Regions from separate parts of the Mycobacterium sp. TY815 genome, predicted to be linked through region 1. Evidence: riboswitches for the same ligand, from Rfam matches in the RefSeq annotation. Region 1 holds a riboswitch; the other holds the start of a gene.
The links. Region 1 has a riboswitch for cobalamin ahead of metE (5-methyltetrahydropteroyltriglutamate--homocysteine S-methyltransferase). Riboswitches for the same ligand answer to the same signal wherever they lie in the genome.
Positions count from the first base shown of each region.

Region 1 (11,361 bases):
GCGCCTTTGACGACCTCGCCACCCGGTACGACGTCGTCGTCGCCGAGGGTGCCGGCAGCCCGGCCGAAATCAACTTGCGCGCAGGCGATTACGTCAACATGGGCCTCGCGCGGCACGCGGAGCTGCCGACCGTCGTGGTCGGTGACATCGACCGCGGCGGGGTGTTCGCGGCATTTCTGGGCACCGTCGCCCTGTTGTCTGCCGAGGACCAGGCGCTGGTTGCGGGGTTCGTGGTCAACAAGTTTCGTGGCGATCTCGCACTGCTGACGCCGGGTCTGCGCGACCTGGAACGGGTCACCGGGCGGCAGGTGTACGGCACGCTGCCGTGGCATCCCGACCTGTGGCTGGACTCCGAGGACGCCCTGGATCTGGAAGGCAGACGAACGGCCGCCACCGGTGCCCGCCGGGTGGCCGTCGTGCGGCTGCCCCGGGTCAGCAACTTCACCGACGTCGACGCGCTGGGCCTGGAACCCGACCTCGATGTGGTGTTCGTCTCCGACCCTCGCGCGTTGGGCGATGCCGACCTGATCGTGTTGCCGGGCACGCGTGCCACGATCGCCGACCTCGCCTGGCTGAGGGCCAGGGGACTGGACCGTGCGGTGCTCGCACACGCCGCCGCGGGGAAGCCACTGCTCGGCATTTGTGGCGGATTTCAGATGCTGGGCCGCACGATTCGCGACCCGCACGGTGTCGAAGGGGCGGTGGCCGAGGTCGACGGCCTGGGATTGCTCGACGTGGAGACGGTGTTCGGCGCCGACAAGGTGCTGCGGCTACCGCAGGGTGAGGGACTCGGCGTGGTGGCGTCGGGATACGAGATCCATCACGGCAGGATCGCCCGGGGCCACGCGGGGGAGGAGTTTCTCGGCGGCGTCCGCGACGGCCAGGTGTTCGGCACCATGTGGCACGGCTCGCTGGAAGGCGACGCACTGCGCCGGGCGTTCCTGTGCGAGACGCTCGGGCTCACACCGTCGGCCGTGAGCTTCCCGGTCGCCCGCCAGCGGCGCTTGGATCTGCTCGGCGACCTGATCGAACGTCACCTCGACGTCGACGCGGTGCTCGAACTGGCGCGCAGTGGTTGCCCGCCGGCCCTGCCGTTCCTGGCGCCCGGCGCACCGTGAGGATCGTCTAGCCAGGTCCGCCGTACTGCCACACCAGGCTGTGGCTGCCCGTCATGGTCGGGTTGCACCACATCGTCTTGCCGTCGGCGTCCTGGGTGGTGGCGTGCAGCACCGTGCACGCATCACCCGGGGACGGCGCTTGCGCCTGCGCGGGGGCGCTGCCGAGGACGAATGCGATTGGTATGGCGGCCCCGGCGACCGCCCTTTTCAGGTATCGGGCTGCACGCATGCTCCCCACTCCCTTCGGCACCTTCACCTCACGTTATCGCTCGTGGCAGCCGCTGACCACGGATTCGGAGCGGGGGGCTGGGCAGATAGCTAGAACACGTTCTAATCTGTGAAACCATGGGATTTCTCAAGCCCCAATTGCCCGAGGTCGACATCGCCGAGTGGAGCAAGGGCACCCGCAGCGAGAAGATCCGCCCGATGGCCCGGCACTGGGCCGAGGTGGGCTTCGGCACGCCAGTGGTGATGCACCTGTTCTACGTCGTCAAGATTCTGCTGTACATCCTGGTTGCCTGGCTGATCGTCTTGACCACCAAAGGGATTGACGGGTTCACCAATGTTCGGGCCTGGTACGCCGAGCCGATCGTCTTCGAGAAGGTCGTGCTGTACACGATGCTGTTCGAGGTGGTCGGGCTGGGTTGCGGCTTCGGACCGCTGAACAACCGGTTCTTCCCGCCGATGGGCTCGATTCTCTACTGGCTGCGGTTCGGCACCATCCGGCTGCCACCCTGGCCGGATCGCGTCCCGCTGACCTTCGGCACCAAGCGCAAGCCGGTGGACGTCGCGCTTTATGCCTTGCTGCTGGTGTTGCTGACGGCCGCGCTGTTCACCGACGGCACCGGGCCGATCCCGGCGCTCGGCACTCAGGTCGGGCTGCTGCCGACGTGGCAGATCGTGGCCATCCTGCTGGTGCTGGCCGCTGCCGGGCTGCGCGACAAGGTGATCTTCCTGGCCGCCCGCGGTGAGGTGTACGGGTCGCTGACCGTCACGTTCCTGTTCGGCGCCTGGAACGCCATCGACATGATCGTCGCGGCCAAACTGGTATTCCTGGTGATCTGGATGGGCGCGGCGACGTCCAAACTCAACAAGCACTTTCCGTTCGTGATCTCCACGATGATGTCGAACAACCCCTTGTTCCGGCCGCGGTTCATCAAGCGCATGTTCTTCGAGAAGTTTCCCGACGACCTTCGGCCCGGGCTCTTGTCGCGGCTGTTCGCTCACGTCAGCACCTTCATCGAGATGTTCGTGCCGCTCGCCCTGTTCTTCTCGCACGGCGGGTGGCCGACCACCGTCGCTGCGATTGTGATGGTGTGCTTCCACCTGGGCATCCTGACCGCGATTCCGATGGGAGTGCCGCTGGAATGGAACGTGTTCATGATCTTCGGCGTCTTCGCGCTGTTCGTGGGCCACGCGAAGTTGGGCATCAGCGACGTGCAAAACCTCGCACCGGTTGCCATTCTGTTCACCGTGCTGGTGGGCACGGTGATCCTGGGCAACATGTTCCCGCGCAAGATCTCCTTCCTGCCCGGCATGCGCTACTACGCCGGCAACTGGGACACGACGCTGTGGTGCATCAAGCCGTCGGCGAGTGAGAAGATCGCCCGCGGCATCGTCGCGATCGCCAGCATGCCGCAGGCTCAGCTGGAGCGGTTCTACGGCAAGGATCGCGCGCAGATCCCGATGTATCTGGGATATGCGTTCCGCGCCATGAACACTCACGGCCGCGCGTTGTTCACGCTGGCGCACCGCGCGATGGCCGGACAGAACGAGGACGACTATGTCATCACCGACGGTGAACGCATCTGCAGCACCGCCATCGGCTGGAACTTCGGTGACGGCCATATGCACAACGAGCAACTGATCGCCGCGATGCAACGGCGCTGCCGATTCGAGCCGGGGGAGGTGCGCGTCGTCCTGCTGGACGCGCAACCGATCCACCGCCAGATCCAGCGCTACCGGTTGGTCGACGCTGCCACAGGCGAATTCGAGCACGGCTACGTCCGGGTGGCCGACATGGTGACGCGGCAGCCCTGGGCCGACGACATCCCCGTCGTGGTGGAGTCCAGTTAGGGCGCGAGCGGTCCAGTTAGGGCGCGAGCGGTCCAGTTAGGGCGCGAGCGGTCCAGTTAGGGCGCGAGCAGGCGCAAAATCGCACGTTCCGGCGCGCCGGAACGCGACTTTGCGTCTGCTCGCCGGGGAGCCGCAGCGGTGGAGTCTATTCGCAGTTGTACGCGTTGAATGTGGCTTGCGGCATCGCATACGCCGCCTCGTCCTCGGAGAACAGAACTTCGTGAGTCATGGCTGAAATTTTCCTTCTTGATCCGCATAGTGAATCTGATAGATTCGTATAGCGGAGATTACCACGTTCAACAGTCGAGCGGTAGCCTGCCGCAGGTTGATGTCCGTCAAGGGAGCCGACGTGGAGAAACAGCCTCGGCTATTTGCGTTTCCGCCATGCGACGCGCTGCTGGCGCTCTACCGGCAGCAAGGCCCCGTTATCCATGTCCGCCGACGCAATACGGTGATCCTGCTCGGCGCCGAGGCCAACGAGTTCGTGTTCACCCATTCCGATGCCTTCAGTTGGAAGGAAGCGTTCGAAGCGCTGATCCCGGTTGACGGCCCGACGGCGTTGATCGTCAGCGACGGCGCCGACCACCGCCGGCGGCGAAGCTTCGCGATCCCGGCGCTGCAACACCGGCGGGTCGGGGATTACGTGCACACCATCGTGGACAACACGGACGCGGTCATCGACACCTGGCGGCCCGGGGCGCGGGTCGAAATCTACGAGCAATTGCGTTCGGTGGTCCGGCGCAATACCGCCGAGTGTCTGTTCGGCCCGCGCATCGCTGACCATGCCGACTTCCTCGGTGAACAACTTCAGCCTCTGATCGACCTGACCAATCTGGACCCGAGGAAGCGGCGACTACACCGCCGGCTCGGGTCGCCCTTGTCGCGACGGGCGATGGCCGCTCGCGAACGGATCGACCAACTCGTCGACGCCGCAATCGCCGATTGCCGCCTGCGGCCCAGAGTCGACGACGGCATGCTGACGACGATGGTCAACGGCCGCGATGGTCGTTGTGAATCGCTGAGCGACAAAGAGATTCGTGACATGATTGTCTCCCTGATCGCGGATGGCTACGACGTCACCAGCGGCGCGATCGCGTGGGCGATCTACGCGTTGCTGACCATCCCAGGCGCCTGGGACACCGCCGCCGCGGAGGTGCGCCGCGTACTGGCCGGGGGCCCACCGAGCCCGGCCGCCCTTCGGGAGCTGACCTACATCAACGGCGTCGTGCACGAGACGGTGCGGCTATGCACGACGAACTCCGCACGAAAAGTCAAGCGTGACTTGTGGTTCGACGGGCACCCCATCCGAGCGGGGCACCGCCTGGTGTTCAGCGCCTACGTCACCCACCGGCTTCCCGAGTTGTGGCCCGACCCATGGCAATTCCGTCCTCAACGCTGGGACTCCAGCGCACCCGATTACCGAAAACCGACGCCCTACGAATTCATCCCGTTCGGCCGTGGTGTGCATCGTTGCATCGGCTCGGCGATGGCGATCACCCAGATGACCGCAATGATCGCCCGACTCGTCGCAAGAACGACGCTCCGACTACCCGCACAACGCATCGAGGCTCGCAACATCGCGGCGCTGCGGCCCTGGCCCGGTTTGTTTGTCGACATCGCCGCATGCACCGATTTGCGCAGCCGGAGCTAGCCACGGGCGGGGGCACGCCTCCACTCAAGCGGCGTGCCCCCAAGCCCGCCCTACTCCGCGCGCACCTGCTGCGCAGCGGCCACCATGTTCCGCAGCGATGCGGTCACCTCCCCGACATTCCGGGTCTTCAGGCCACAGTCCGGGTTAACCCAAATACGTTCCGCCGGAACCGCTTTAACCGCAGACCGCAAGGACGCCGCCATCTCGTCGGTGCTCGGCACCCGCGGCGAGTGAATGTCGTAGACGCCCGGGCCCACGCTGTTGGAGAAGCCGATGGCGTTCAGGTCGTCGAGCACCTCCATGTGCGAGCGCGCCGCCTCGATGGACGTGACGTCGGCGTCCAGATCGGCAATCGCGCCGATCACCTCACCAAACTCCGAGTAGCACAGGTGAGTGTGGATCTGGGTCGAATCGGCGACACCAGAGGTGGCCAACCGGAAAGAGCCTACGGCCCAACGCAAATACTCGTCCTGATCGGCCCGGCGCAGCGGCAGCAGCTCCCGCAGCGCCGGCTCGTCCACCTGGATCACGGCGATGCCCGCGGACTGCAGGTCGACCGTCTCGTCCCGGATCGCCAGCGCCACTTGGTTGGCGGTGTCGGCCAGCGGCTGGTCGTCGCGGACGAACGACCACGCCAGGATGGTGACCGGTCCGGTCAGCATGCCCTTCACCGGCTTGTCGGTCAGCGACTGCGCGTAGGTGATCCAGTCGACCGTCATCGGGTGGGTGCGTACCACGTCGCCGAACAGGATCGGCGGACGCACACAGCGGCTGCCGTAGGACTGCACCCAGCCGTTGTCGGTGGCGAAAAAGCCTTCCAGCTGCTCGGCGAAGTACTGCACCATGTCGTTGCGCTCGGGCTCACCGTGCACCAGCACGTCGATGCCCAGTTGCTCCTGCAGTGCGATCACGTCGGCGATCTCCTGCTTCATCCGGCGCTCGTACTCGGCCTGGTCGATCTCACCAGAGCGCAAGGCGGCCCGCGCGATGCGGATCGCCGAGGTCTGCGGGTAGGAACCGATCGTCGTGGTCGGCAGCACCGGCAGCTGCAACCGCGCGTCCTGGCTGGCGCGACGCTCGCCGGGGTCGCCGCGGTGGACGCCGGACGCGACGATCGACTGGATGCGGGCCCGGAGCTCGTCATTGTGCAGCCGTGGGTCTTTCCGGCGCGAGGCCACGGCCGCGTTGGAGGCCGCGATCTCGTCGGCCACCGCCTCGCGGCCGTCCCGCAGCGCCCGGGCCAGCACCACCACCTCGCGCACCTTCTCGGCCCCGAATGCCAGCCAACTGCGCAGGTTGTCATCCAGACCGGTCTCAGCTTCCAGCGAATACGGGACATGCAGCGTTGAGCACGACGTTGAAACCGCCACGGCTGCAGCCGAATTCCGCAACGTCGCCAGCCTGCCCAGGGCCGCGTCCAGATCGGTGCGCCAGATGTTGCGGCCGTCGACGATCCCGGCCACCAGCGTCTTGTCCGCCAACTCCGGTACTGCCGCCAGCGCGGTGTCAGGACCGTAGACGAGGTCGACGCCGATCGCCTCGACCGGTGTGCGGGCCAGCCCCGCCAGCGCGGCACCCGGGTCGCCGAAGTACGTCGCGACGTAGATGGCCGGGCGATTGGCCACCGCACCCAGCGCGTTGTAGACGGCCTCGGCCAGCGCGGGTGCGTCCGGGGAGATGTCGGTGACCAGCGCCGGCTCGTCGAACTGCACCCACCGAGCGCCGTTGCCGGCGAGCAGCGAGAGCAGTTCGGAGTAGATCGGCACCAGCTCCTGCAGCCGCTCGACCGGTGGGCTTCCGCCGTCCACCGCCTTGCTCAGCAGCAGGAAGGTGACCGGCCCGATGATCACCGGACGCGCCGGAATGCCTTGCTCTTGAGCTTCTTTCAGCTCGGAGAGCACCTTGTCGGGGTGCAGCGAGAATCGGGTCGCGGGACCGATTTCGGGAACGAGATAGTGGTAGTTCGTGTCGAACCACTTGGTCATCTCCAGTGGGGCGACGTCGTCATTGCCCCGCGCGGCGGCGAAGTAGCGGTCCAGATCGTCGGAGATCCCGGCGACCCGGGCCGGCAGGGCTCCCAGCAGCACCGAGGTGTCCAGCATCTGGTCGTAATAGGAGAAGGTGTTGATCGGCACCGAGTCGAGGCCGGCGGCGGCCAGGTCGGCCCAGGTGTCGCGGCGCAGCGTGGCAGCGACGGATTCCAGGTCGGAGCGGCTGGTTCGGCCGGCCCAGTATCCCTCGGTCGCGCGCTTGAGTTCGCGGCGCGGGCCGATCCGGGGGGTTCCGGTGATGGTTGCGGTGAATTTCGGAAAACTAGCTGGAGCGGTCACGAGCGGTCCTTCATTCGACGGTATGGACACCGCCCGCGGACGCGCAGCCGACAGTCGGGGCGATGCGCATGTGCTCTCCAGAGCCCGCGTACCACCACAGCTGGCCGGCCAAACGCCCATTCCACGAGGCGATGTGCCGCCAGGCGCGGCGCGCCCGGCACAGCTGGCAGGTCTTCGGACTCACAGGCGCGCACCGCAAAGGTGCCCCTACTGGCCGTCGCTTCCCAGTCCGATTGGACCAGTGCCGATGACGGCGGTCGTTCCTGCATACCGCTGCGGGACAGTCCCGGATTCTCACCGGGTTCCCTCTCACAAGGCGCGTGTGCCTTGCTCGATGCCGACGCCACGGGGGCGCCTGCAGACCAGTTGCGAGGCCCAGGCTACCCCGTGCGGCGCGTCTGTTACCGCGCGGTCGCCACCGCGACGGCGATCGGTACGTCCCCGTTGTTGAAGTCGATCGTGTGGCGGATCGTCGCGTCCTCAGCTAGCGCGGCCGCGACGACGGCCGCCACATCCTCCCGCGACACCTCGCCTTTGGCCTTGCCCACCGCGATGTGTCCGGTGCCCGGGTCCAGGGTGAGTCGTCCCGGCCCGAGCACGGTCCAATCGAGGTCGCTGGCGCGCAGGTGGGTATCGGCGGCGGCCTTGGCCTCGGCGTAGGGGAAGAACGAATTCTCCGGCGAGACGCCATGTCCGGGGCCCGCGCCGAAATAGGACACCATCACGAATCGCCTGACGCCGGCCCGGCCGGCGGCGTCGATCACCCGGATGGCGGCGTCGCGGTCCACCGCGTATGTCCGTGCCGGGTCACCACCGCCCGCGCCGGCGGTGAAGACGACCGCGTCGTGCCCGCTCAGCAGGTCTGCCAGGGCGTCGGTGTCGAGGTGCTCGATATCGGCGGTGATCGGCGTGGCTCCGGTGGCCGCGACCTCGTCGGCGTGGTCGGGATTGCGGAATACCGAGCTGACCTGATCGCCGCGCCCAGTCAGGATCCGGGCCAGATGCAGGGCGACCTTGCCGTGGCCGCCGATGACAATGATGTGCGCCATAATTCGACGCTACCCCGCTACGGCTTGGCGCGGATCGCTACTCCGCGCAGGACAGTGTCACGAGCCAGGATGAGCGACGAGCGGGTGCCTATCGCGCGCAGGATGTTCTCCGGTATCCACTGCATGCCGATGATGCTGCGGGCCAGCATCGTGATGCCGGGCGCGTCGACCCGGATTTCCGATGACCGAATACCCTCGGAGAGAAGCGATTTCATTTGACGCAGCCGAGTCGTGTACAACCAGCCGGGGTTGGCGGTGTTCGGGGGTGACTGGCGCATCCAGGCGAGCTGGATCCGGAACTCGTCGGAGAACTGGTCGAGCGCATTGACATTGACCCAACTCAGCGCGTCCAGCTTCTCGATCGGCGTGGACGGGGAGCGCAGCACGTCCACCCAGCCCGCTTCCACCTTCTGGCCGAAGGAACGCATGATCGACGCCAGGAGTTCGTCCTTGGACCCGATTACGCGGTATACGGTGCCCGTTCCCAGGCCCGCGGCCGATGCGATGTCCCGGATCGTGGTGACTTCATATCCCTTGCGGCCGAACTCTGTTCGTGCCACCGCCCGCAGGTGTGCCGCTTTGTCGCGTGGGTCGGCTTCGCTGTCGTCGGCCCAGGAGGCGATGACGGAGCCCGCGGCGGCGAACGCTTTCGAGCGGTCCAGTGCCCCGTCGGTAGGGGGCCGGGACGCCAACCCCTGCAGGATGATCCGGCACATCAGGGCGGCTACCTGGTCGGCGGAGGAGTTGTGCCGAATGACGTCGAGTCCCACTTGGAGCATGGTCTGGCAGATCCGGTCGGCCAGCGTCGGGAGGTCGATGTCGGCTTTGATGTAGCCACTCCAGCGCGTCGCACGCAGCGTCTGCAGCATCGCCTCCTGGATGGCGACGGGCCGCTGCTGCGTCAGCTTCATCAGTTCGGGATCGGCGCTCGGGCCCTCGTAGAAGGACATCTGCAGCGCGGCCCGATGCCGCACCGCACAGTTGGCGATCGCCGATCCCAGCTCGATGATCTTCTCGGCCGGGGGGCGCGAGTCCGGTTCGTCCAGCTTGGCCTGGGCGCGCTCGCCGATCCGGGCGAGGTCGGCCTGGTAGCGGCGGATGAGTTCGACAAGGATCGCTTCCTTGGACTCGAAGTGGTGGTACAGGCTGCCGGGGAGAATGCCTGCCGCGTCGGCAATCTCCTGCAGCGAGGTGCGCAGACCCGACGAGGCGATCAACGACGCCGCGGTCTCGAGTATCTCCGTTCGGCGCGTTCCGGTTTCGGTTGCGCTGTCGGTCATGGCCGGTCGGCAGCGAAGGACAGCGGTGCCGGCAACGTGCGCAAGTCGTCCTCCTGCTGAACCAAATCTTTGGTAGAGGCTATCAGACCTGCCGCGCCAAACGCGCTGCTGAGGAAGCCGACGGGGCTGTGGGCCACATCCTAGAGCGCTCCATGCTCAGACGCCGACGTCAACGCCCCGGTGACGATCGCGACTTGTCCCGCGAAGTCGAGGGAAGCGGTCACCGCTGTGCCTTCTTGGCGAGCCGCGCACCGACTTCGGTGAGATACCGGTCCGGTCCGCCGTGCAACGAGCTCCAGCTCAACAGGCGCTTGAGATAGAGGTGGGCGTCGTGCTCCCAGGTGTAGCCGATACCCCCGAAAACCTGGATTGCGGTGTCGCCGACGGTGGCCAGCCGTCCGGCGAAGGCCTTCGCCCGGATGGTGGCCAGCTGACGTTCGCCGGGTGAGTTCCCCGCCGCCCATAGAGCGTGGATCACGCCGCTGCGGGCCAGTTCCACCGTCTCGAACATGTCGACGCACAGGTGCTGGACCGCCTGAAACGAACCGATGGGTGCTCCGAACTGGCTGCGCGTCTTGGCATATTCGATCGCCATGTGCATGACGGCACTGGCGGCACCCAGGGCGTCGGCGGCCGCGGCGATCAGCACATCCTCGGTGACCGCCTGGACGTCGTCGGGGGACAGGGCGCCCAGTCGCTGGGCGCCGGCATCGGCGAAAGCGACGCGAAAGTGCTTGCGGGTCGGGTCGATACCGGGCTCGGCGGTCACCGAGACACCGGTGTCGTCGGCCCTGACGGCGAAGAGCGCAGTGCCGTCGAAAACCAGGAGCAGATCCGCAGCCGCCGCGTCCGGCGTGGCCACCGGTGCCGAGCAGACACTGAAGGCCCCGTTTCGTGCCGAAACGCGGGGCCTTTCTGTCTGCTCGGCCAACCCGGCGACAGCGACTGTGCAGGTGCCGTCGGCGATTGCGGTGAGGATGTCGGCGCCCGCCTGGCCACCGGTGGCGGTCAACAGCCGGGTCGCCGCCACCGCCGTGGACAACCAAGGCCCGGGATGCAGGGCGGCGCCGAGTTCTTCGGCGACGATGCCCGCGTCGACCATCGTCATGCCGGCGCCGCCGAGTTCGGCCGGCACCAGTACCCCGGTCGCTCCGAGATCGGCGAGGCCGCTCCACACCGCATCGGTGGTGCCGGTGGGATCGTCGAGCATCGGGCGCACATGGCCCGCAATCGATGCCCGCTCGGCAAGAAAGCGTCGTACCGTGTCCCGCAGCGCGATTCGCTCGTCGTCCAGTTCGAGGTTCATTTGCGCGGCAACCCCAGGACCCGCTGTGCGGTGATGTTCTTGGTGATCTGGGTGGTGCCGCCGGCGATGGTCAGCGATCGCGACGTCAGCCGGTAGTCACTCCACCTGCCGTGCACCCCGCGGGTGCCGAGCACGTCGAACGCCAGCGCGGCAAGCTCCTGGCCGATCTCGCCCCACACCGTCTTGGCCAGGCTCGCCGACCCGAACGCGGTGATTTCCGGACCTCCGTGCAGCGCCGCCGAAATGGACCGCTGGCACAGGACTTCGAGATACTTGATGCGGACCGCGATCTCACCCAATCGTCTCAGCACCACCGGATCTGTCAGGGCATCGCCGACATCGGCGAAGTCGGCCACCAATTCGTCCAGCCGCAGTTCCAACTCCGCGTAGAGGCGGGCCGCTCCGGCGCGCTCATGGCTCAAGGTGGTGGTCGCCACCTGCCAGCCGCCATTGAGCGGGCCGAGCAGCGCATCGACGGGCACCCGCACATCGTGGAAGAAGACCTCGGCGAAATCGGCGTCGCCATTGAGGGTTACCAGTGGACGGGCCTC
Region 1 is NZ_JAUFRX010000002.1:790,763-802,123, reverse strand. It holds gene QXK92_RS23215 (cobyric acid synthase) at 1-1,118, shown strand, start outside; gene QXK92_RS23210 (hypothetical protein) at 1,126-1,347, opposite strand; gene QXK92_RS23205 (DUF3556 domain-containing protein) at 1,464-3,194, shown strand; gene QXK92_RS23200 (cytochrome P450) at 3,544-4,845, shown strand; gene metE (5-methyltetrahydropteroyltriglutamate--homocysteine S-methyltransferase) at 4,896-7,175, opposite strand; cobalamin riboswitch at 7,323-7,525, opposite strand; gene QXK92_RS23190 (SDR family oxidoreductase) at 7,577-8,224, opposite strand; gene QXK92_RS23185 (TetR/AcrR family transcriptional regulator) at 8,242-9,504, opposite strand; gene QXK92_RS23180 (acyl-CoA dehydrogenase family protein) at 9,725-10,810, opposite strand; gene QXK92_RS23175 (acyl-CoA dehydrogenase family protein) at 10,807-11,361, opposite strand, start outside.

Region 2 (11,361 bases), on a different contig from region 1:
GCCGCTGAACGGAATGAACTCGTGCGGAGCGGGCTTGCGGTAGCCCGGGGCCGTTGCGTCCCATCGTTGCGGACGGAATTCCGTTGGCTGCGGCCATAATTCGGCGATCCGGTGGGTGACGTATGCGCTGAAGACGAGCATCCGTCCCGCGGTGATCCGGTGCCCGTCGAATCGCAGTTCCCGCATCACCCGGCGCGCCGAGATCACTCCCGGCGGGTACAGCCGAAGCGTTTCGTGCACAACGCCGTTGAGGTATGTCAGGGCGGGCAGATCCGCGGCGGTCGGGGCCGCACCGCCCAGCACGTGTTTCACCTCGGCGGCCGCGGTATCCCACGCCCCCGGCACCGTCAACAGCAGATAGGCGGCCCACGCGAGCGCGCCACTGGTGGTTTCGAAGCCGGCGGTGATCATCGACACGATCTGGTCGCGGATCTCGTTGTCCGACAACGTCTGTCCCTCGTCGGACCGTCCGTGCAGCAGCGTCGTCAGCAGGTGGTCGTCAGGTCTGGGCCGGGCGCGGGCATCGGCGATCTCGGCGTCCATCAACGCGTCGATGCGCGCGCGGGCCGCCATCGCCTTTCGCCAGCCGGGGGAGTTGAACCGCCGCTGCAGCGCCATCACCTGCGGTAGCTGATGAGTGAGGTCCAGCAGCGGCTGCAATTGTGTACCGAGGAAATCCGAATGCGCGGCCATTCGGGAACCGAACAGGCTTTCCGCGGTACTGCGCCGCACCGCCGAACGGAAATCCTGGTAGATGTCCAACCGCTGGCCGGGACGCCAGCCGTCGATCATGACGTCGACGGAGCGCGCCATGGTCTGTACGTATTCCTGGACCTGGCGGTGACGCAATCCCGGCGCCACCACGCTGCGCCGGCGGCGGTGGTCTTCACCGTCGCTGACGATCAGCGCAGTCGGGCCGTCCACCGGCGCCAGGGTCTCGAACGTCTCCCGCCAGCTGAACGAGTCGGCGTTGGCGAAGACGAACTTGTTCGCTTCGGGCCCCAGCAGATAGACGAAGCCGCGCCGGCCGATCCCGGCGTTGAGCACCGGGCCACGGCGCCGGTAGGCCGCCAGCAGCGCCTCACCGGGCGGGTAGGACACCACCGGCTTCACTCCAGCGCCTCGGACAGTTCCAGCCATTGGGCTTCCAGTGTGGCGACGTCGTCCTCCAGGCCGCGCAATTCCCGCGTCAGCCGTGTGATGCCGACGTGGTCGGATTGATCGTGCTCGGCGAGTTCGGTGTGCTTGCCCTCGATCCGGGAGGCCAGTCGGGCCAGCTGTCGGTCGACTGAGGCCAGTTCCTTCTCCGCGGCGCGACGCTGCGCCCCGGACATCGCCGGCTGCGGTGACGGCTCGGTCGGTTGCGCCGGCTTCGCGGGCGAGTGAGCCGCAAGTGCCAGGTACTCGTCGATGCCGCCGGGTAGGTGTCGCAACCGGCCGTCGACGATCGCGTACTGCTGATCGGTGACGCGTTCGAGCAGGTAGCGGTCGTGGGAGACGACGATCAGGGTGCCGGCCCAGGAGTCCAGCAGGTCCTCGGTGGCGGTCAGCATGTCGGTGTCGACGTCGTTGGTGGGCTCGTCGAGCAGCAGCACGTTCGGTTCGGCCAGCAGGGTGAACATCAGTTGCAGGCGGCGCCGCTGTCCACCGGACAATTCCCCGATCCGTGACGACAGCTGTCCGCTGCTGAAACCCAGCCGCTCCAGCAGTTGCGCCGGGGTCATCTCGCGGCCCTCGACCTCGTATCCGCTCTGCAGCCGGCCCAGGACCTCGGCGATGCGCTCACCGGCCAAGGCGGTGAGCGCATCGCCCTGCTGGTCCAGCACCGCCAACCGGACCGTCTTGCCGCGCTTGACGCGGCCGGAGTCGGGTTCGACGGTTCCGGCCAGCAAACCGAGCAGCGTGGACTTGCCGGCGCCGTTGGCCCCGACGATCCCGGTCCGCTCGCCCGGGGCGATCCGCCACTCGACGTCGCGCAGCACCTGTCGTCCGTTGTAGGAGACCGAGACGTCCAGCAGATCGATCACGTCCTTGCCCAGCCGGGCCGTCGCGAGCTTGGCGAGTTCCACGGTGTTGCGCAGCGGCGGGACGTCGGCGATCAGCTGGTTGGCGGCCTCGATGCGGAACTTGGGTTTGGAGGTGCGGGCCGGGGCACCGCGGCGCAACCAGGCCAGCTCCTTGCGCATCAGGTTCTGCCGCTTGGCTTCCAAGGCGGCGGCCTGCCGGTCGCGTTCGACGCGCTGCAGCACGTATGCGGCGTATCCACCCTCGAACGGTTCGACGATCCCGTCGTGCACTTCCCATGTCGTGGTGGCGACTTCGTCCAGGAACCAGCGGTCGTGGGTGACCACCAGCAGCCCGCCGCTGTTGCGCGCCCAGCGTTGCTTCACGTGACCCGCCAGCCAGGTGATGCCCTCGATGTCGAGATGGTTGGTCGGTTCGTCCAGAGCGATCACGTCCCAGTCGCCGATCAACAGCTGGGCCAGCTGCACGCGCCGGCGCTGACCGCCACTCAGCGTGGAAACCATTGCATCCCAGGCGATATCGGACACCAATCCGGCGACCACGTCGCGCACCCGGCTGTTGCCGGCCCACTGGTGTTCGGGCTGGTCACCGACCAGCGCCCAGCCGACGGTGTGCTCGGGATCGAGCGTGTCGGCCTGGGACAGCGCGCTCACCCGCAATCCGCTGCGCTGAGTGACCCGGCCGGAGTCGGGCGTGAGTTCCCCGGTGAGCAGCCGCAGCAGACTGGATTTTCCGTCGCCGTTGCGGCCGACGATGCCGATACGGGCGCCGTCGTTGACTCCGAGGGTGACCGATTCGAAGATCACCTGGGTCGGATATGCCAGGTGTACCGCCTCGGCTCCGAGCAGGTGTGCCACCGGACCGAGGCTACCGGCCCCGCTGTCGGCTACCGCCGACACCGGCCAAGATGCGACAATGCACCGGTAAGGCAATGACGATGCAGGAAGCCGGTGTGAAACCGGCGCGGTCCCGCCACTGTAATCGGGGAGCGACCCTCATACGCCACGGCGAATAGCTGGAAGGCGAGGCGAGCGGCGATCCGAGAGCCAGGATACTCGCGTCATCGCGTCCTGCGACCCGGGGCGGTGTACCCCGAGAGAGCGATCGCCGTCCGATGTGTCTTCGGCTTCTTATTTGTCAATTACCAACGCCCGCAAAATATTCGACTCATGACCGAGCGGGTGCGCAATGACCGCACCAGTCTGGATGGCGGCCCCGCCGGAAGTACATTCGGCGCTGCTCAGTAGCGGTCCCGGGGCCGGTCCGCTATTGGCCGGGGCCGCGGCCTGGAGTTCGCTGAGCACTTCGTACCTGGAGACTGCCCAGGACCTGGCCGCGGTGCTGGCATCCGTACAGGCCGGCGAGTGGGACGGTCCGTCCGCGCAGGCGTACGTGGCCGCTCACGTGCCGTATCTGGCGTGGCTGAATCAGGCCGGGACGGACAGTGCGGCGATGGCTGCCCGGCAGGAGACCGCGGCCACCGCCTGGTCCACCGCTGTGGCAGCGATGCCCACACTGGCGGAACTTGCTGCCAATCACGCCGTGCACGCCGTGCTGGTTGCCACGAATTTCTTTGGCGTCAATACGATTCCGATCGCACTCAACGAGGCCGACTATGTGCGGATGTGGATTCAGGCCGCCACCGTGATGAGCACCTATCAAGGCGCGGCCGCGGCCGCCGTGGAGACCGCACCACAGACGGCCGTGGCGCCGGAGATCGTCACCACCGGCGCATTGGCGGCCGCCGACGATCTGCCCCCCGACCGGCAGAACGACTTCTATCAGTGGCTGACCGACATCGGGTATATCGATTTCTACGACAACTACATTCAGCCGCTGATCGACGCGCTGTCCAACCTGCCGTTCTTCCAAGCGCTGTTCTCGGGCTTCGATCCCTATCTGGTGATCCTGGGCAACCCGCTGACCTACTTCAGCCCGTTCAACATCGCGTTCGCCCTCGGCTATCCGATGGATTTCGGCACCTATGCGCTGTTGCTGTCGCAGATGTTCTCCTTCGTCGCCCTGGACCTCACCGCCGCGTTCGCCTCGGGCAACCCGACGACGATCGGCTTCACCATCCTGTTCGTCACCGTGGAGATCATCGGAACGGTCATCACCGACACCATCGCCCTGCTCAAGACGCTCCTCGAGCAGACCATCGTGCTGCTCGCGGTGGTGGTGCCGTTGCTGACCGCCCCCTTGGTGCCACTGGCCGCCGGCGCGGTGCTGGCGCCGATCGGCATCAAGGGCCTGGCCGCCCTGGCTGTCGCGCCGCCGGCGCCCCCGGTGGCACCGCCGGTCACGCCGCCGCTCGCCGCGCTCGCCCCGTCCGTTCCGGCATCCACCTCGTCACCTGCGCCCGCGCCGGCAGAGGTGACCGGGTCGGCCCCCGCACCCACCGCGCCGCCGCCGACCGCGGCGCCCCCGACCTTCACCGGCACCGGTGTGGGTCTGGGCCTGGGTGCCGGCATGGAGAATTTCGGCTACCTGGTCGGTGACCTCGGTTCGGTCGCCAGGAAAGCAGCCGTATCCGGAGCCCGGAAGCAGGCGCCGGAACCTGACGGCGCGGAGGAGCCGACCGCTGCGCCGGCTCCCAGGGAACCGGTGGGCGCGCCGCGCCGCCGGCGGGCGAAGGTCGCCCAATTGGGCCGGGGCTACGAATACATGGACCTCGAGCCCGAGGTGACCGCGTCGGGAACGGGTGCGACCGGGTTCGCCGGCGCCGCGGCCGGCCGGGGTGTCGGTGCTGCGGGCGTGACCACCCTGGCCGAAGACGAATTCGGTAGCGGGCCGCGGGTTCCCATGCTGCCCGCAACGTGGCAGGGCGAGCACGGGGCAGGGTGAGGACCGTCGTCACCTGACGCCCCCAGCGGCAAACACCCGTGACCCAGACCACCCGCCAAGGCCGATGTGCCATGATGTCCTCGCTGGTCAAGGCCGACGTCAGGAGCATTGAGGAGCAGTGGTGGATCTCAATTTTTCGATGGTCACCCGACCCGTCGAGCGGCTGGTAGCCACCGCTCAGAACGGTCTGGAAGTGCTCCGCCTGGGCGGCCTGGAAACGGGCAGCATCCCGTCGCCGTCGCAGGTCGTCGAGAGCGTGCCGATGTACAAGCTGCGACGGTACTTCCCGCCGGACAATCGCCCCGGCCAGCCGCCGGTCGGCCCGCCGGTGCTCATGGTGCACCCGATGATGATGTCGGCCGACATGTGGGACGTCACCCGGGAAGACGGCGCGGTGGGCATCCTGCACGCCAGCGGTCTGGACCCGTGGGTGATCGACTTCGGCTCGCCCGACAAGGTCGAGGGCGGCATGCAGCGCACCCTGGCCGACCACATCGTCGCTCTCGACCAGGCCATCGACACCGTCAAGAACACCGCCGGCCAGGACGTGCATCTGGTCGGATATTCCCAGGGCGGTATGTGGTGCTACCAGGTCGCGGCCTACCGGCGCTCGAGGAACCTGGCGAGCATCGTCGCGTTCGGCTCGCCGGTCGACACCCTTGCCGCGCTGCCCATGGGCATTCCGGCGAACATCGCCCCGGGCGTCGCCGATTTCATGGCCGACCACGTCTTCAACCGCTTGAACATTCCAAGCTGGATGGCGCGCACCGGTTTTCAGATGATGGATCCGATCAAGACGGCTCAGGCCCGCATCGACTTCGTGCGCCAGCTGCATGATCGGGAGGCGCTGCTGCCCCGGGAACAGCAGCGCAGGTTCCTCGAACGCGAGGGATGGATCGCCTGGTCAGGGCCGGCCATCTCGGAACTGCTCAAGCAGTTCATCGCGCACAACCGGATGATGACCGGCGGGTTCGCGATCAACGGCCAGATGGTGACGTTGACCGACATCACCTGTCCCATCCTGGCTTTTGTCGGTGAGGTCGACGACATCGGTCAGCCCGCCTCGGTGCGCGGCATCCGGCGGGCGGCGCCGAACACCGAAGTGTACGAATGTCTGATCCGTACAGGGCATTTCGGCTTGGTGGTGGGGTCGCGCGCTGCCTTGCAGAGTTGGCCCACCGTCGCCGAGTGGGTGCGCTGGATCTCCAGCAACGGCGACAAACCGGCCAGCATCAGCCTGATGGTGGAGCAGTCTGAAGAGCACAACGACAGCGGTGTGGCCTTCAGCTCGCGCATCGCGCACGGCCTGGGGGAAGTGTCCGAGGCGGCGCTCGCGCTGGCCCGCGGTGCGGCGGACGCTGTGGTGGCGGCCAACCGCTCCATGCGCACCCTGGCAGTCGAGACCGTGCGCACGCTGCCGCGGCTCGCGCGACTCGGCCAGCTCAACGATCACACCCGAATTTCGTTGGGACGCATCATCGATGAGCAGGCCCACGATGCACCGCAAGGCGAGTTCCTATTGTTCGACGGCCGCGTGCACACCTACGAGGCGGTCAACAAGCGCATCAACAACGTCGTGCGCGGCCTGATCGAAGTCGGTGTGCGCCAGGGCGACCGGGTGGGTGTGCTGATGGCGACCCGGCCCAGCGCTCTGGTCGCGATCGCCGCACTGTCCCGGCTGGGCGGGGTGGCCGTGCTGATGCGCGAGGACGTCGACCTGGCCGCGCAGGTTCGCCTGGGCGCAGTCAGCGAGATCCTGACCGACCCCACCAATCTCGAAGCGGCGCGCCAACTTCCGGGGCAGATCTTGGTGCTGGGTGGTGGTGAGTCGCGCGATCTGCACCTGCCCGACGACGCGGACGTCATCGATATGGAACAGATCGACCCCGACGCGGTACAGATGCCCGCCTGGTATCGCGCCAACCCGGGTTTTGCCCGGGACCTGGCTTTCATCGCGTTCAACGCGGCCGGAGGCGAACTGGTCGCCAAGCAGATCACGAATTTCCGGTGGGCGTTGTCGGCGTTCGGAACCGCTTCGACGGCCGCACTGGACCGCAAAGACACCGTGTACTGCCTGACCCCGCTGCACCACGAATCCGCCCTGTTGGTGAGCCTGGGCGGCGCGGTGGTCGGTGGCACCCGCATCGCGCTGTCCCGCAGCCTGCGGCCGGACCGGTTCGTCGCCGAGATCCGCCAGTACGGCGTCACGGTGGTGTCCTACACCTGGGCGATGTTGCGAGACGTCGTCGACGACCCGGAGTTCGGGCTGCACGGCAACCATCCGGTGCGGCTGTTCATCGGCTCGGGCATGCCGACCGGCCTGTGGGGGCGCGTCGTCGACGCGTTCGCGCCCGCCCATGTCGTGGAATTCTTCGCCACCACGGACGGGCAGGCGGTGCTCGCCAACGTGTCGGGCGCCAAGGTCGGCAGCAAGGGCCGTCCGCTGCCGGGGGCCGGTCGCGTCGAACTGGGCGCCTACGACCCGGAGAACGATCTGATCCTGGAGAACGATGACGGTTTCGTGCAGGTGGCCGCGCCCAACCAGATCGGAGTGCTGCTCGCGCAGTCACGCGGTCCAATCGACCCGACCGCATCGGTCAAGCGTGGCGTGTTCGCTCCCGCCGACACCTGGATCTCGACCGAATACCTGTTCCGGCGCGACGAGGACGGCGACTTCTGGCTGGCCGGCCGCCGCGGCGCCGTCATCCGCACGGTGCGGGGCATGGTCTATGCGGAGCCGGTCGTCGACGCGCTGGGCCTGATCAGCGCCGTCGACCTGGCCGTGACCTACGGCGTCTCGGTCGGCGACCGCCAGTTGGCGGTGGCGGCGGTGACGCTGCGGCCCGGCGCGACCATCACCGCCGCCGACCTGACCGAGGCGGTCGAGAGCATGCCGGTCGGGCTCGGACCCGACATCGTGCACGTGGTGCCTAAGCTGACGCTCAGCGCGACCTACCGGCCCACCGTGAGCGCCCTGCGGGCGGCCGGAATCCCGAAGTCCGGGCGTCAGGCATGGTACTTCGACGCCGCCAACAACGAATTTCGCAAGCTGACCCCGGCGGCCCGCGCCGAGCTCAGCGGAAAGCAAGTAAATGCCGATGCTTGACGACACCCTGCTGAACATCCTGGTGTGCCCGGCCGATCGCGGGCCGCTGCTACTGGTGAACGAGGGCCGGGAGCTCTACAACCCGCGGCTGCGCCGCGCCTACCGCATCGACGACGGCATCCCCGTCCTGCTGGTCGACGAGGCGCGCGACGTCGACGACGAGGAGCACGCCCGGCTCACGGCGTGAGACCCGGCAGGTCACCGGTGAGATAGCGCTGCAGGTTGGGCGCGATCGTCGCCACGATCTGCTCAATGGGCAGCGACGCGAACGGCTCGACCTTGATGATGTAGCGCGCCACCACCACGCCCATCAGCTGAGAAGCGACGAACTGCGTGCGCAGCTTGCCGGTTCCCGGGGGATCGTCGACGCGCGAACCCACGGCACCGCCGACGATCTCCTCGAGAAACGAGCGGGCCAGCCCCACGTCGTCACCGGCGATCAGCGACCGCAGGGTGGCGATCAGCCCCGCGCCCAACTCGGAGTCCCACAGCGGCAGCAACAGCGAGGGCAGCTTGAGCCCGAGCTCCTCGACCGGGACTTCCAGCAACGGTCCGATCACCTGCATGGGGTCGATCGGGATGTGGATCGCCGCGGCGAACAACTGCTCTTTGGTGCCGAAATAGTGATGGACCAGAGCGGAATCGACGCCGGCTCCCCTGGCCACCGCCCGGATGGAAGTCCGGTCAATGCCGTTGAGCGCGAACAGCTCCCGCGCACTCACCAGGATTCGCTCCCGGGTGTCGGAGTTTCCCGCCGGCCGGCCCGGACGTCGGGCGGCCACGCTAAGGGGTCCTCCGGCGCAGTGTCGCGGCGGCCAGGCACAGCGATGCGACGGCGAACGCCAGCACCACCAGCATGTCGCGCACCGCGGTGTCCGACAGTGCGGTATGGATCCCCACCTGCTGCAACGCCTCCAGCGCATAGCTGGCCGGCAACAGGTTGCTGATCCACTCCAGCCAGCCCGGCATCGCGGCCCGCGGAACGATCACCCCGGCCAGCAGGAGTTGGGGCACCATCACGAGCGGAATGAACTGCACCGCTTGAAACTCGGTGCGGGCGAAGGCGCTGAACAGCAAGCCCAGGCCCACTCCGAGGACGGCATTGTCGATCGCAATGACGAACACCCACACCGGCGCCCCCGCAGTGGAGAAGCCCAGCAGCCAGAACGAGACGACGCACGCCACAATCGCCTGCACCGCTGCGGCGATCGAGAAAGCGGTTCCATAGGCCATCAACAGATCGAGCCTGCGCAGCGGCGTGGTCAGGATGCGCTCCAAGGTTCCCGAGGACCGCTCACGCTGCATCGTGATCGACGTGATGATGAACATCACGAACAACGGGAACAGGCCCAGCATGATCAAGCAGGCGTTGTTGAACGGGCTGGGCGACCCGGGGCGATGCGGAGCATTCTGAAACATGAAGTACATCAGCGTGATCACCAGCACGGGCACCACGAGGATCATTGCCACGCTGCGGTGATCGGCGGCCACCTGACGCAGGATCCTGGCGGTGGTCGCCGTGTACGGCTTCAGCTGCGCGCCCAGTCCTACCCGGCTCGGCGCTCGGTGTTGCGCCTGATGATGGACAGAAACGCTTCCTCCAGTGACGTGCATGAGGTGTCCTCTCGTAGTTGGGCCGGGGTGGTGTGGGCGACCAGGCGTCCCTCCCGCATCAGCAGCAGGTCGGCGCAATGGTCGGCTTCGTCCATCACGTGGCTGGAGACCAGCAGGGTGGTGCCGGCGTTGGCCAGCTCCGCGAATTGCCCCCAAAGGTCTACGCGCAGTACCGGATCCAATCCGACGGTCGGCTCGTCGAGTACCAGCAGCTCGGGGCGGCAGACCAGCGCACAGGCCAGTGACACTCTGGTGCGCTGACCGCCGGACAGGTTTTCGCAGAACGCGGTGCGGTGCTCGGCGAGCCCGACCCGCTCGATGGCTTCCTCGGCGGCGTGACTGTCGTAGCCGTACAGCGACGCGATGTAGCGGACGTTGTCGACGACCCGCAGGTCGCGGTAGATGGTCGGGTCCTGTGGCACGTATCCCACCCGTCGGCGCAACGCCGGACTCCCGGCCGGCCGGCCCAACACCGTCACGGTGCCGGAGGCGATGATCTGGGAGCCGACGATGCTGCGGATCAGCGTTGTCTTGCCGCATCCCGACGGCCCGAGTAGCCCGGTGATGGTGCCGCGCGAGATCTGCACCGAAAAGTCATGCAGCGCCGCATGTTTGCCCCTGATCACCCGCAACCGCTCGACGCTGACAGCCGGCCCAGAAAATTCATCATACGATGAAGTCATCATGTGATGAATATCCGCCCTGTGCCGGAGGATTGTCAAGAGCCAGGCAGAATCGGTGTGGTGAGCGCTACCGAGCTGCTGGTGGATCCGGTCGAGGCCGCCCGCCGGCTACTCGGCGCCACCGTGAGCGGCAGGGGGGTCACGGCCGTGGTCGTCGAGGTCGAGGCCTACGGCGGCGTGCCGGACGGTCCCTGGCCGGACGCCGCGGCTCATTCCTACCGGGGGATGCGGGACCGCAATGCCGTGATGTTCGGTCCGCCCGGGCGGCTCTACACCTACCGCAGTCACGGCATCCACGTCTGTGCCAATGTCGCGTGCGGACCCGACGGCACGGCCGCCGCTGTGCTGTTGCGGGCATGCGCCATCGAGGACGGCGTCGACCTGGCCCGGTCGCGCCGCGGCGCGGCGGTGCGGGGGGCGGCGCTGGCCCGGGGTCCCGGCAACCTGTGCGCGGCCCTGGGAATCACTATGGATGACAACGGAATTGACCTGTTCGACCCGGACGCCCCGGTGACGTTGCGGCTCGGCCCGCCGATGACGCCCACCGCCGGGCCGCGGGTCGGCGTCAGCCAGGCCGCCGACCGGCCGTGGCGGCTGTGGCTGGCGGGCCGACCGGAGGTGTCCGCCTACCGGCGCAGTCCCCGGGCGCCGGCCGCGGGTACCAGCGACTAGGTTCCGCGCCGGGAAGCCCCCCGGTAGGCGGGATCCAGCCGGCGCACGGCGAACAGGAACGTCAGCGCCACCAGCGGTGCCAGTACGCCGTACACCGCCGCCGGGGTGGCCATATCGGCGTTGTTGAGCAGTTGCGGGCTCAGCGCGATACCGATCGCCACCACGGCGTTGTGCAGGCCGATCTCCAGGCTCACCGCGATGGCCTGGCGTGGAACCAACCGCATCAACCGGGGAACGAGGTAACCGACAGTCAGGCTGAGGGCGCAGAAGGACACCACGGCCAGGCTGAGCACGCCGAAGTTCTTCATCAGCGTCGTCCGACCACCGGCCAACCCGGCGGCCAGGGCGACCACCAGCAGGACCGCCGCGGCGATTCGCACCGGCTTGTGCAGTCGCTGAGCCAGGTCGGGAAACCGG
Region 2 is NZ_JAUFRX010000001.1:1,344,559-1,355,919, reverse strand. It holds gene QXK92_RS05775 (cytochrome P450) at 1-1,101, opposite strand, end outside; gene QXK92_RS05770 (ABC-F family ATP-binding cassette domain-containing protein) at 1,110-2,882, opposite strand; cobalamin riboswitch at 2,922-3,102, shown strand; gene QXK92_RS05765 (PPE domain-containing protein) at 3,214-4,869, shown strand; gene QXK92_RS05760 (acyl-CoA synthetase) at 4,988-7,975, shown strand; gene QXK92_RS05755 (Trm112 family protein) at 7,968-8,162, shown strand; gene QXK92_RS05750 (TetR family transcriptional regulator) at 8,152-8,757, opposite strand; gene QXK92_RS05745 (ABC transporter permease) at 8,759-9,508, opposite strand; gene QXK92_RS05740 (ABC transporter ATP-binding protein) at 9,523-10,275, opposite strand; gene QXK92_RS05735 (DNA-3-methyladenine glycosylase) at 10,333-10,944, shown strand; gene QXK92_RS05730 (bile acid:sodium symporter family protein) at 10,941-11,361, opposite strand, start outside.
Region 2: it holds a riboswitch for cobalamin, as region 1 does, so the genes downstream of both, QXK92_RS05765 (PPE domain-containing protein) here and metE (5-methyltetrahydropteroyltriglutamate--homocysteine S-methyltransferase) in region 1, are expected to answer to the same signal.